Regions from separate parts of the Paraburkholderia sp. J69-1 genome, predicted to be linked through region 2. Evidence: riboswitches for the same ligand, from Rfam matches in the RefSeq annotation. Region 2 holds a riboswitch; each other region holds the start of a gene.
The links. A riboswitch is a leader RNA that binds a small molecule or an ion and turns the genes downstream of it on or off. The one in region 2 is predicted to bind glycine.

Region 1: it holds a riboswitch for glycine, as region 2 does, so the genes downstream of both, U5A67_RS24065 (trimeric intracellular cation channel family protein) here and gcvT (glycine cleavage system aminomethyltransferase GcvT) in region 2, are expected to answer to the same signal.
Region 3: it holds a riboswitch for glycine, as region 2 does, so the genes downstream of both, U5A67_RS06455 (D-amino acid dehydrogenase) here and gcvT (glycine cleavage system aminomethyltransferase GcvT) in region 2, are expected to answer to the same signal.

What each region holds. Positions count from the first base shown of each region.
Region 1 covers NZ_CAJMZG010000013.1:209,843-213,092, reverse strand. Annotated here, with positions in the region: gene U5A67_RS24075 (TAXI family TRAP transporter solute-binding subunit) at 1-754, shown strand, start outside; gene U5A67_RS24070 (surface-adhesin E family protein) at 770-1,171, opposite strand; partial or broken gene U5A67_RS24065 (trimeric intracellular cation channel family protein) at 1,182-1,833, opposite strand; glycine riboswitch at 2,053-2,142, opposite strand; gene U5A67_RS24060 (ABC transporter transmembrane domain-containing protein) at 2,278-3,250, shown strand, end outside.
Region 2 covers NZ_CAJMZG010000004.1:350,606-353,855, reverse strand. Annotated here, with positions in the region: gene U5A67_RS09845 (oxidoreductase) at 1-160, shown strand, start outside; gene U5A67_RS09840 (hypothetical protein) at 337-705, shown strand; glycine riboswitch at 974-1,065, shown strand; glycine riboswitch at 1,101-1,233, shown strand; gene gcvT (glycine cleavage system aminomethyltransferase GcvT) at 1,344-2,462, shown strand; gene gcvH (glycine cleavage system protein GcvH) at 2,544-2,924, shown strand; gene gcvP (aminomethyl-transferring glycine dehydrogenase) at 2,995-3,250, shown strand, end outside.
Region 3 covers NZ_CAJMZG010000003.1:161,366-164,615, reverse strand. Annotated here, with positions in the region: gene U5A67_RS06460 (4-hydroxy-tetrahydrodipicolinate synthase) at 1-501, shown strand, start outside; gene U5A67_RS06455 (D-amino acid dehydrogenase) at 410-1,678, opposite strand; glycine riboswitch at 1,844-1,934, opposite strand; gene U5A67_RS06450 (porin) at 2,115-3,224, opposite strand.

The sequences.
Region 1 (3,250 bases), on a different contig from region 2:
GCCGCTTTACGACGAAGAGATTTATTTCGTCGTCCGCAATGATTCGCCGATGAAGAGCATCAACGAGATCAAGGATAAGGTCATGAGCGTCGGGCTGATCGGCAGCGGCACGGCGCAATCGGCCACCACGCTGTATCGCCTGATGTTCGGCCAGCCGATTCCCGATCAGAACGCGCAGCATCTGAGCAACGAAGATGCGCTGGCCGCGCTGATCGTCAAGAAGATCGACGTGGCGATTATCGTCGCCGGTCAGCCCGCGAAACTTTTTACCGACATGAATCCGAATCTGCTGCAGCAGATCCGTTTCCTGCACGTCGATCCGGCCGCGCCGGAAACCGCGCGCGCGAAACAAACCTATTTCCCCGCGACGATTCACACCTCCAGCTACCCGAACTGGCTCAAGGAAGATGTGCCGACGTGGACGGTCAAAGCCTTTCTCGTCACCTACGATTACAACCTGCGCGATACGGTCGGCAATCTGCGGCGTTTTGCCGATTCGCTCTGCGTGAACTTCGACAATCTGCAGGAGCACGGCCATCCGAAATGGAAACAGGTCAAGCTGGAACTGCCTGGACTCGGTAGGGGATGGCAATACTATCAGCCGGTCGAGCGGCGCCTGAAGGCGTGCTTCGCGCATCGCGCCGCGACGCAGGCGGCCGCCGGTGCGGGCGCGCAGCCACGCGCCCCCGCGCAGGTGGTCAATGGCCGGCCGTGTTCGGATCAGGAGCGCCTGCTGCTGCTTTGCGGCAAGTGAAGCGAAACGCAGGCTTCATCCACGCGAAGCGCAGGCGATCTTCATCAACGTGCGGGCCGGCCCCACGGGGTCGACCTGCTCGAAACGAATCTTCGGTTCGACCGCCCGCGCGATTTCATCGCCGTTCGCATCGTAGGCCAGCAGGCTCGCCAGGCCAACTTTGCGCGCCGTGCAGCGGAACGCGAATAAGGCGCGATCGTGGGTTTCCTGCTTCGCGCCAATCAGATTGGGCGGGTCGAACTCTGTGCGCGTCCACACCTTGACGATGCCTGCTTCGGCGGCAATCGAGGAAGCGTCGTAATAGATCGTCGCGCCGGAATCGTGTGAGAGCACGCGCCACTGCACGGCGTGGGCCGCAGCCGCGTAAAACAGCAAACCCATGCAGCCGGTCGTGGCGGCGAATTTCCCGACGCTCACTGCGATGGAATCAATCGTGCAACGCGCCACGCTTTCCTCCTGCATTGCTGCGTTGAGCCAGTGCAAAAACCGGCAAACGCCAACCGCGCCAGCGCGGTCAGGCGCAAGGATAAACCGGCCATAAAACTCATGGCGGTATTCAGATCGGTATCGACGCCGGCGCTGCGCAACAGCAGAAAAAGCCCCGCCGTCAGCAGCGAAACGCTCGCATACATCTCGTGGCGAAACACAATGGGCACGCGATTGCACAGCACATCGCGCAATATGCCGCCGACGATGCCCGTCGCCAGACCCGCCATCATCACGACCGGCACGCGATATTCCATCGTCAAAGCGACATTGCAGCCGATCAAGGTGAACGCCATCAGACCCATTGCATCGAGTACGAGAAATATCGTTTGCAGATGTCGAAGATATGGCGCGATCAGCATCGTCAGCAAACCCGCGCACAGCACGAGATACAGATAAGCGGGATGCTGGGTCCACGCGACCGGAAAATGGCCGAGAAAGATATCGCGAACCGTGCCGCCGCCCAGTGCGGTAACGAACGCAATCACCAGAACGCCAAACACGTCGAACACGTCGAACTTGCGGCGGCCAGCGGCCAGCGCGCCGGTCATGGCTTCGGCGGTAATGGCAAGGAGATAGATGTAATTCAGCATGCTGCGCACCTCGGTAAAACGAGCGGCAGCGGGAACGACAACAGCAGAAAAAGCATAAGAACCTGGAAAAGAACAGGGTGCGCGATGCACACCTCGAAAGCCTCTCCCTCTGTCCTTTTACCTGAGAGTTTGGGCTCGTTACGAGCCTGCCCCTTCGGTGGACCGCGATCCTTGCACGCGCATCGATCGCGTGAATCGCAGCCTCTCTCCAGTCGGCGAAATTCTCTCGTGGTACATGTGCCTGAGCGATTCCGGGAGCTTGCGCCTTCGGCGGAGGCACAGATGGCCTCTCTCTCCCACGAAAGAGTCGGCGCAATTATCGGTGTCGATAAAGCTTCGTGTCAAATACGCGACGATGCGATGTCCGCGCACGGCCTGGAGTCCATTGAACGATAATCGCGTTTCAACGCCCATCGATGCCCTCTCGCGAGGGCGAGGAAATCCATGCCAGACGCCGCTCCCCGCTCCGCCCGCATCACCCCGTTGTTCGCCCTCTTGCCTTTCCTGCGGCCTTATGCGGGGCGCTGGGCGCTGGCGTTTCTCGCGCTGCTGACATCGGCGGGCGCCACGCTCGCGCTGCCCGTGGCGTTCAAATATCTGATCGACCGCGGCTTCGCGAGCGGCGAGCGCACGCATATCGACCGCTATTTCATCGCGCTCTTTATCGTCTCGCTGATACTCGCGGCGGCGACGGCCCTGCGCTTCTATTGGGTTTCGTGGCTTGGCGAGCGGGTCACGGCCGATTTGCGCCGCGCGGTCTACGACCACGTCATGCGCATGAGCCCGGAATTCTTCGAGACCACGCAAACCGGCGAAGTACTCTCGCGGCTAACCACGGATACGACCTTGATTCAGGCCGTAGTCGGCACGAGTCTGTCGCTTGGTTTGCGCAACGCGCTGCTGACGATCGGCGGCGTGACGATGCTGGTGACGACGAGTCCGGTGCTATCCGCCTATATCATCGCGACGCTGATCGTGGTGGTCGCGCCCATCGTTATTTTCGGGCGCCGCGTGCGGCGTCTGTCGCGCGCGAGTCAGGACAAGGTGGCCAATGCAAGCGCACTGGCCGGCGAAGTGCTCAACGCCATGCCCACCGTGCAGTCGTACACGCAGGAAAATTACGAAGCGCGGCGCTTTGGCGGCGCAGTGGAAACGGCCTTTGAAACAGCACTCACGCGCATTCGCGCACGGGCGGGGCTCTCCGCCGTGGTGATCGTTTTCGTGTTCGCGGCGATTGTGTTCGTGCTGTGGCTGGGCGCGCAAGCGGTACTGGCCGGGCGCATGACGGCGGGCCAGTTGTCCCAGTTCATCCTTTACGCAGTATTCACGGCGGGCGCGGTGGGCGCGGTCGCCGAAGTCTGGGGCGATCTGCAACGCGCCGCCGGTGCCACCGAGCGTCTGCTGCAACTGCTGGCCG
Region 2 (3,250 bases):
CAATTACGCCGATCTGTACCGCGCGCTGGCTGCCGCGATCCGCGACGGCCAGCCGTTCCCGGTGAGCCCGCAGGACGCCATCGACGTGATGACGATCGTCGAACTGGCCATGCAAAGCGCAGCCGAAGGCCGCACGATCGCGTTTTCGCGTGCTGCCTGAGCCTTGAGGCTTGTGGCTAGAGCGTCGCTACCTTGCAGTCCGCCGACGCGGCTGAAAGGTCCATACAAACGGTTACATCTGCCGCAAGCCGCGCGGTCATCGCACCGCGCGCGCGGGACGTTTGCCGACGTACAACGCCAAAAAGAGCAGCAATGACCACAAGGAGAGTCGAAGCAATGACCCGTATCAACCGTGCCTTCCGCCGTACCGTTCAATTCGCCGCCGCGAGCGCGCTGGTTTCGACGCTCGCCGCGTGCGTCGTCAACCAGCCCGCGGTACGCAGCGGCCCGAATCCGCATGAAGTGGCCGTGGACCGTCTGCATCAAATCGATGCGCGCATCGACAACCTGAGCCATCGCATCGACAACCGCGTGAATCAGGGCTACTACCCGCCGCCCCAGGGTGGCGCGCTGCATCACCGTCTCGACACCATTCGCGGCGAAGCGCATGACATGGCCGCCCAGCATGGCGGCGGCATTTCGGGCGACGAACAGCACGTGCTGAATCAGGAACTCGATACGGCGGCGCGCGCGATCGGCGAATAAATCCGCCGCAGCGCATCGCTTGACGAAACGGGCCGCCTTCGCGCGGCCCGTTTTCTTTTGCGCGCGCGCTGGAACCGAACGAACCAAACGAACCAAGCGGGCCAGATCGCAAGCCAAAAATCGCCCGTCTGCGCGAGCACGGCGAGCACAAACGCCCTCGCGCAAACCCTTGCCAGGCGGCCATCGCAGCCTTTAGCGCGTAGCTACCCGCCGCCCCGAAACCCATTTTTTCCGGATTGACACAGCCCCACGGCGTCCAGCACAATCGCTGCGCGCGTCGGGAGAGCGCGCCGTCGAAGTCGGATGGCGCCGCCGAAGGGGCAACCCACAAACTCTCAGGCAAAAGGACCGTGCGCGCCGGACCGCTGGATCGCCACAGGCGAATCGGCACTCAGGTCCGCAACTCTGGAGAGCGGCAGTAGGACGGCGGCGCGGATCGTAACGCACCCGGACGTTCAGGCTGCCCACCGAAGGGGCGCGCGTCTTTCGAGGCGCAATCTCTCAGGTATCGAGGACAGAGGGGCCATGCAGGAAACGACCACGGGCATTGTGCCGGCGGCGTTTCCTGCATGGCCTTTTTCGTTTTCGCGCGAAATCACGTGAATTCCGCACGAAACCTCGCGACCGCCTGAGGCCCCATGACCGAACTCAAACGCACCCCGCTGAACGACACGCACCGCGCGCTCAATGCCCGTATGGTCGACTTCGGCGGCTGGGACATGCCCGTCAACTACGGCTCGCAGATCGACGAGCATCGCGCCGTGCGTACCGACGCCGGCATGTTCGACGTCTCGCACATGTGCGTGGTCGATTTCGCCGGCGCGAAGGCGCGCGAGTTCTTCGCCCGCGCGCTCGCCAACAACGTCGCCAAGCTGACGGTGCCGGGCAAGGCGCTCTACTCCTGCATGCTCAACCCCGAAGGCGGCGTGATCGACGACCTGATCGTCTATTACTTCGCCGACGATGCATTCCGCACCGTCGTCAACGCGGGCACCGCCGAAAAAGACATCGCCTGGTTCGACAAGCTCAACGCCGAAGGCGGCTTTGGCCTGACCATCACGCCGCGCCGCGATCTGGCGATCGTCGCCGTGCAGGGCCCGAACGCCCGCGAAAAAGTCTGGCAGGTTGCGCCCTCCTCGCGCAGCGCCTCCGAAACGCTCAAGCCTTTCAATGCCGCGAAGATCGAAGCGACGCCGTTCGGCGAGCTGATGATCGCGCGCACCGGCTACACCGGCGAAGACGGCTTCGAAATCGTCGTGCCGGCCGCCGCCGTCTGCGAACTCTGGGATGCGCTGGTACGCCAGGGCGTGAAGCCCTGCGGCCTGGGCGCACGTGACACGTTGCGCCTCGAAGCCGGCATGAATCTCTACGGCCAGGACATGGACGAAGGCGTTTCGCCGCTCGACGCGGGCCTCGCCTGGACCGTCGACATGAAAGAGCCGCGCGACTTCACCGGCCGCGCCGCGCTCGAAGCCAATGGCACGCGTTCGACCTTCGTCGGCCTGATCCTGCATAAGGAAAACGGCAAGGCCGCGGGCGTGCTGCGCGCCCACCAGAAGGTCCTCACGGCGCAGGGCGAAGGCGAGATCACGAGCGGCACTTTCTCGCCGACGATGCAGGAATCGATCGCCTTCGCGCGCGTGCCCGCGGGCGTGCAGCCGGGCGACGCCGTGCAGGTGCAGATCCGTGACAAGGCCCTTCCCGCAAGCGTGGTAAAACTCCCGTTCGTGCGCAACGGCAAGGTAATGGTCGCCTGATCCTGTCCGCATAGACAGGCTTCACGCCGCGCACGCCTCCCTCTTTTCAAGCCCTATAAGCAACCACGCACTGGAGCAACCATGAGCATCCCGGCCGATCTGAAATACACCGAATCGCACGAGTGGGTCCGCACCGAAGCCGACGGCACGCTGACCGTCGGCATCACCGATCACGCGCAGCAGGCGCTGGGCGACATCGTCTTCCTGGAACTGCCGGAACCCGGCCGCAAGGTCCACGTCGATGAAGCGGTCGCCGTGATCGAGTCGGTCAAGGCCGCTTCGGACATCTACGCACCGGTCGCGGGCGAGATCGTCGCGTCGAACGCCGAACTCGTCGATACCCCGGAAGACGTCAACAGCGAGCCCTATGACTCGTGGCTCTTCAAGATCAAGCCCGCCGCAGACGCCACGCCTGACCGGCTGATCGACGCCGCCGCCTACGAAAAGGCAATCGGCGCTTAACCCCAACCGCATCGGCGCGGCGGCGCGAGGCTCCTGACGGGCCTCGCGCCGCCCGCCGGCAGGAAATTTCATGAAGCTCGAACACCCGGATCGTCTGATGAACACCTCGCCCTCGGCTATTTCGCTCGCGGCACTCGAAGCCCACGACGCCTTCGCCGCCCGTCACATCGGCCCCGATACGGCCGACCAGCAGGCGATGCTCGATGCGCTGGGCTTTGCCTCGCGCGCCGCGCTGATGGACGCGGTGATTCCGGCGCAGATCCGCCGCAAGGAAACGCTGCCGCTTGGGCCCTTCGCGCAACCGCGCTCGGAAGCCGAAGCGATCA
Region 3 (3,250 bases), on a different contig from region 2:
AATATCAAGGCAATCAAGGCAATCAAGGCATGCGCGCGCGAACGCTTCGATGCGTTCGGCGCGCTACCCATCGCCATGTTGTGCGGCAACGACGATGCGTTTCTCGATTGCCTGCGTGCAGGCGCAACCGGCGGCATTCTGGCGAGCGCCCACGTGTGTGCCGATCTGCTCGCACACGTGCAACAGCTTTTCAACGCAGGGCAGGCAGAGGAAGCAACGCAGTTATTCGCGCATCTCGAACCGGTTCTACGGTTGCTATTTGCCGCGCCCAACCCCAGCGCAATCAAGGCGATGATGTCGCTCGACGCAAGCCTGCGCGCCGAAACGCGCATGCCCATCACACCCGCCGACGAGACTCTCGTGCGCCGCCTCGCAGCGGCGCGCATCGAACTCGACGAATTGCGGGCGCTTATCGGCCAGCCGCAGCCGCCTGCGCAACAAGCGGCGCACGCGTTGCTGCGACGTCTTCGTCAACCAGCGACGCGACAGCATCGGCCGTAGCCGCCGAAAGCGTCCAGCCCAGATGCCCGTGCCCCGTGTTGTAGAAGACGTTGCGCTGCCGCCCGCGTCCGACCTTCGGCAGCATGCTGGGCAGCATCGGCCGCAGACCCGCCCACGGGATCACGCGCGAAGTCGAGATCGCAGGGAAGTGCTCACGCGCCCAGCGCACCAGCGGCTCGATGCGATCCGAGCGGATATCGCGATTCGCGCCATTGATTTCTGCCGTACCGGCGATGCGAAAACGATCCGCGCCCAGCCGGCTCGTGACGATTTTCGCCGCGTCGTCGAGCAGGCTTACCCACGGTGCGGAGGCGCGGCTCGCTTCGTCGTCCAGACACACGGTAATCGAATAGCCTTTCACGGGATAAACGTTGACGTGATCGCCCACCTGCGCGGCCAGAGCGCGGCTGCCTACACCCGCGCAAATCACGACGCGGTCGAATGTGGATGTCGAAGGCAAGGCGTCGCGCACGGAAGCGATTTCAACCTTGCCGCTTGAAGCATCGACGATCGATTGCACGCTTGTGTCATATTGAAACGCCACGCCCAGACGCTCGCAGGCTTGCGCGAGACCCCGCGTGAATTTATGAATATCGCCGGTGGAATCGGATTCAGTAAAGAAGCCGCCGAAGAAGTCGCCCTGAAGCGTGGGTTCGATAGCGCGGATTTCGTCGGGCGTGACGGCGCGCCGGTCGAGTCCGCCTTCGCGCAAGAGCGTATTCACTTTCGTCGCGGCATTGAATTCCTTTTGCGTTGCATAGAAGTGCAAAATACCGCGCTGTTCGTGATCGAAATCGATGGACTCTCTTTGCGCAATCGAAAAGAGATGTTCGCGCGCCGCAATGGCGAGCCGCACCGTTTCGATCGTGTTGCTGCGGTAGTTTGGAATCTGGCGCAGAAACTCGCCAATCCACGAGTATTTATGCCAGTTGGGGCGCGGATTCATCAGCAGCGGCGCATCGCGCCGCATCATCCAGCGCAGGCCTTTTAGCACCGTGGCGCGGCTGTTCCAGACTTCCGCATTGCTGGCGGATAGCTGGCCGCCGTTCGCAAACGACGTTTCCATCGCGGCATAGCGGTGACGATCGATAACGGTGACGCTATGGCCGCGCCGTGCGAGTGCATAGGCGGTGGTGACGCCGGTAATGCCGGCGCCGATAACGGCGATTCGTGACATGACATGGTCCAGAGTGCGTGAAGCGCATTAGGCATCGCCGGCCGATTGCAACCGGCGCCGATGCCCCATCTGTCCATGTACCTGAGAGTTTCGCCTGCGTGCTTACGGCGCGCGAGGCTCCCCTTCGGTGGGCGCCATCGTTGCGATGCGCCGCTCTCCAGATGTTCCGGCTGCGTGGTCCTTTTGCCTGAGAGTTTCCGGGGCGGTTGCTCCGTCGGCGTCGTTCCGGTAGGACGATCTCTTCCATGCAGCGTGTGAGAACGCCTCAAGATTAGCGGGGCAGAGTGCTCACGGCAACCGCTTTTTCAAAATTCGCTCTGCGATGTTTCGCCGATAGATTTTCTATCGCGCAGCGCGATGTCGTTCTATCGGCACGCGTGCGGCACCGATTCGCGCGGCTTGCCCGCGGCATCCGCCATCGCTGTTAATCCGCGTATCAGAAGTTGTGCACCAGACCGATGATTTCCGTCGTGATGTTTTTGCCCGCGCCCACGGCGATGCCTGGGCCGGCTGCATCGGTCACGGTAAATGCCGTCGATCCGTGGTTGCGCACGCCCGCCACGCCCGCATAAAAGCCCGTGCGTTTCGACAGCAGATAGTCATAGCGCAAGGCCCACGAGAGCGCGTGGCCGTCGCCGCCCGAACGCAGCCAGTACTGGCCGAAGCTCGCCAGCAGCGAACCGCCCGCAACATGGCGGATCAAGGCGTTCACTTCGTAGAAGTCGTGATTGGGCGTGGCGTAGGCGCTCGAAATCGAACTGCTCACGCCGGTGGCGTTGCGGTGCATCTGATAAAGCGCGGCGGTTTTCACGGCGCCAAAATCGTATGACGCGCCGATCAGGTAATAGCGCCCGGTGCCGACTTGCGTGCTGGTCGTGAGCGTGGCGGTGGGCGCGAAACGCTGCTGCAGATAATCGACATCGGCGGAAAACGCGCCTGCCTTGAAGTTCATGCCAGCCGAAAGCGTGTCGCCCAGCGACGCCGGCACGCCGCCCGATCCGTTCGCGCCGCGTGCATAGAGCGCGCGCAGCGTGAAGCCCGCGATTTCCGGCGACACATAACGCAGCGAGTTCGCCGTGCGCGCGACCGGCACGAACACGTAATTGTTGGTGGCGTTGCCCCAGGCCAGCGCATTGAGTTCGCCGATCGAATAGGTCACGTAGCTCAGGAACAGCGGCGTGTAGTTGTTGCCCGCCTGAATCTGCCCGAACGGACCGCGGATGCCAACCCACGCCTCGCGGTTGAAGAGCGCTGTGCTGCTGGCCAACGCGCCCGAATTCACGTTGAAGCCGTTTTCCAGCTTGAAGACGACGGTATAGCCCGCGCCCAGATCCTCCTTGCCGAAGAAACCCCAGCGCGAAGGCGCGACGGAACTGGACGCTTCGCGCACGACGGTCTGGCCGCCCGTGTTGGCGACCTGGATGGCGGTATCGACGATGCCGTAGAGCGTGACCGACGATTGAGCGTGGGCGCAAGGCGTGCCGAGCGCGGCGGCGGCCAGCGTGACCAAAGCGGTGGTGGCGAAGGTTGCGGATTGGGGCTTCACGGTGTCTCCTGAATGGCGCCGTCGAA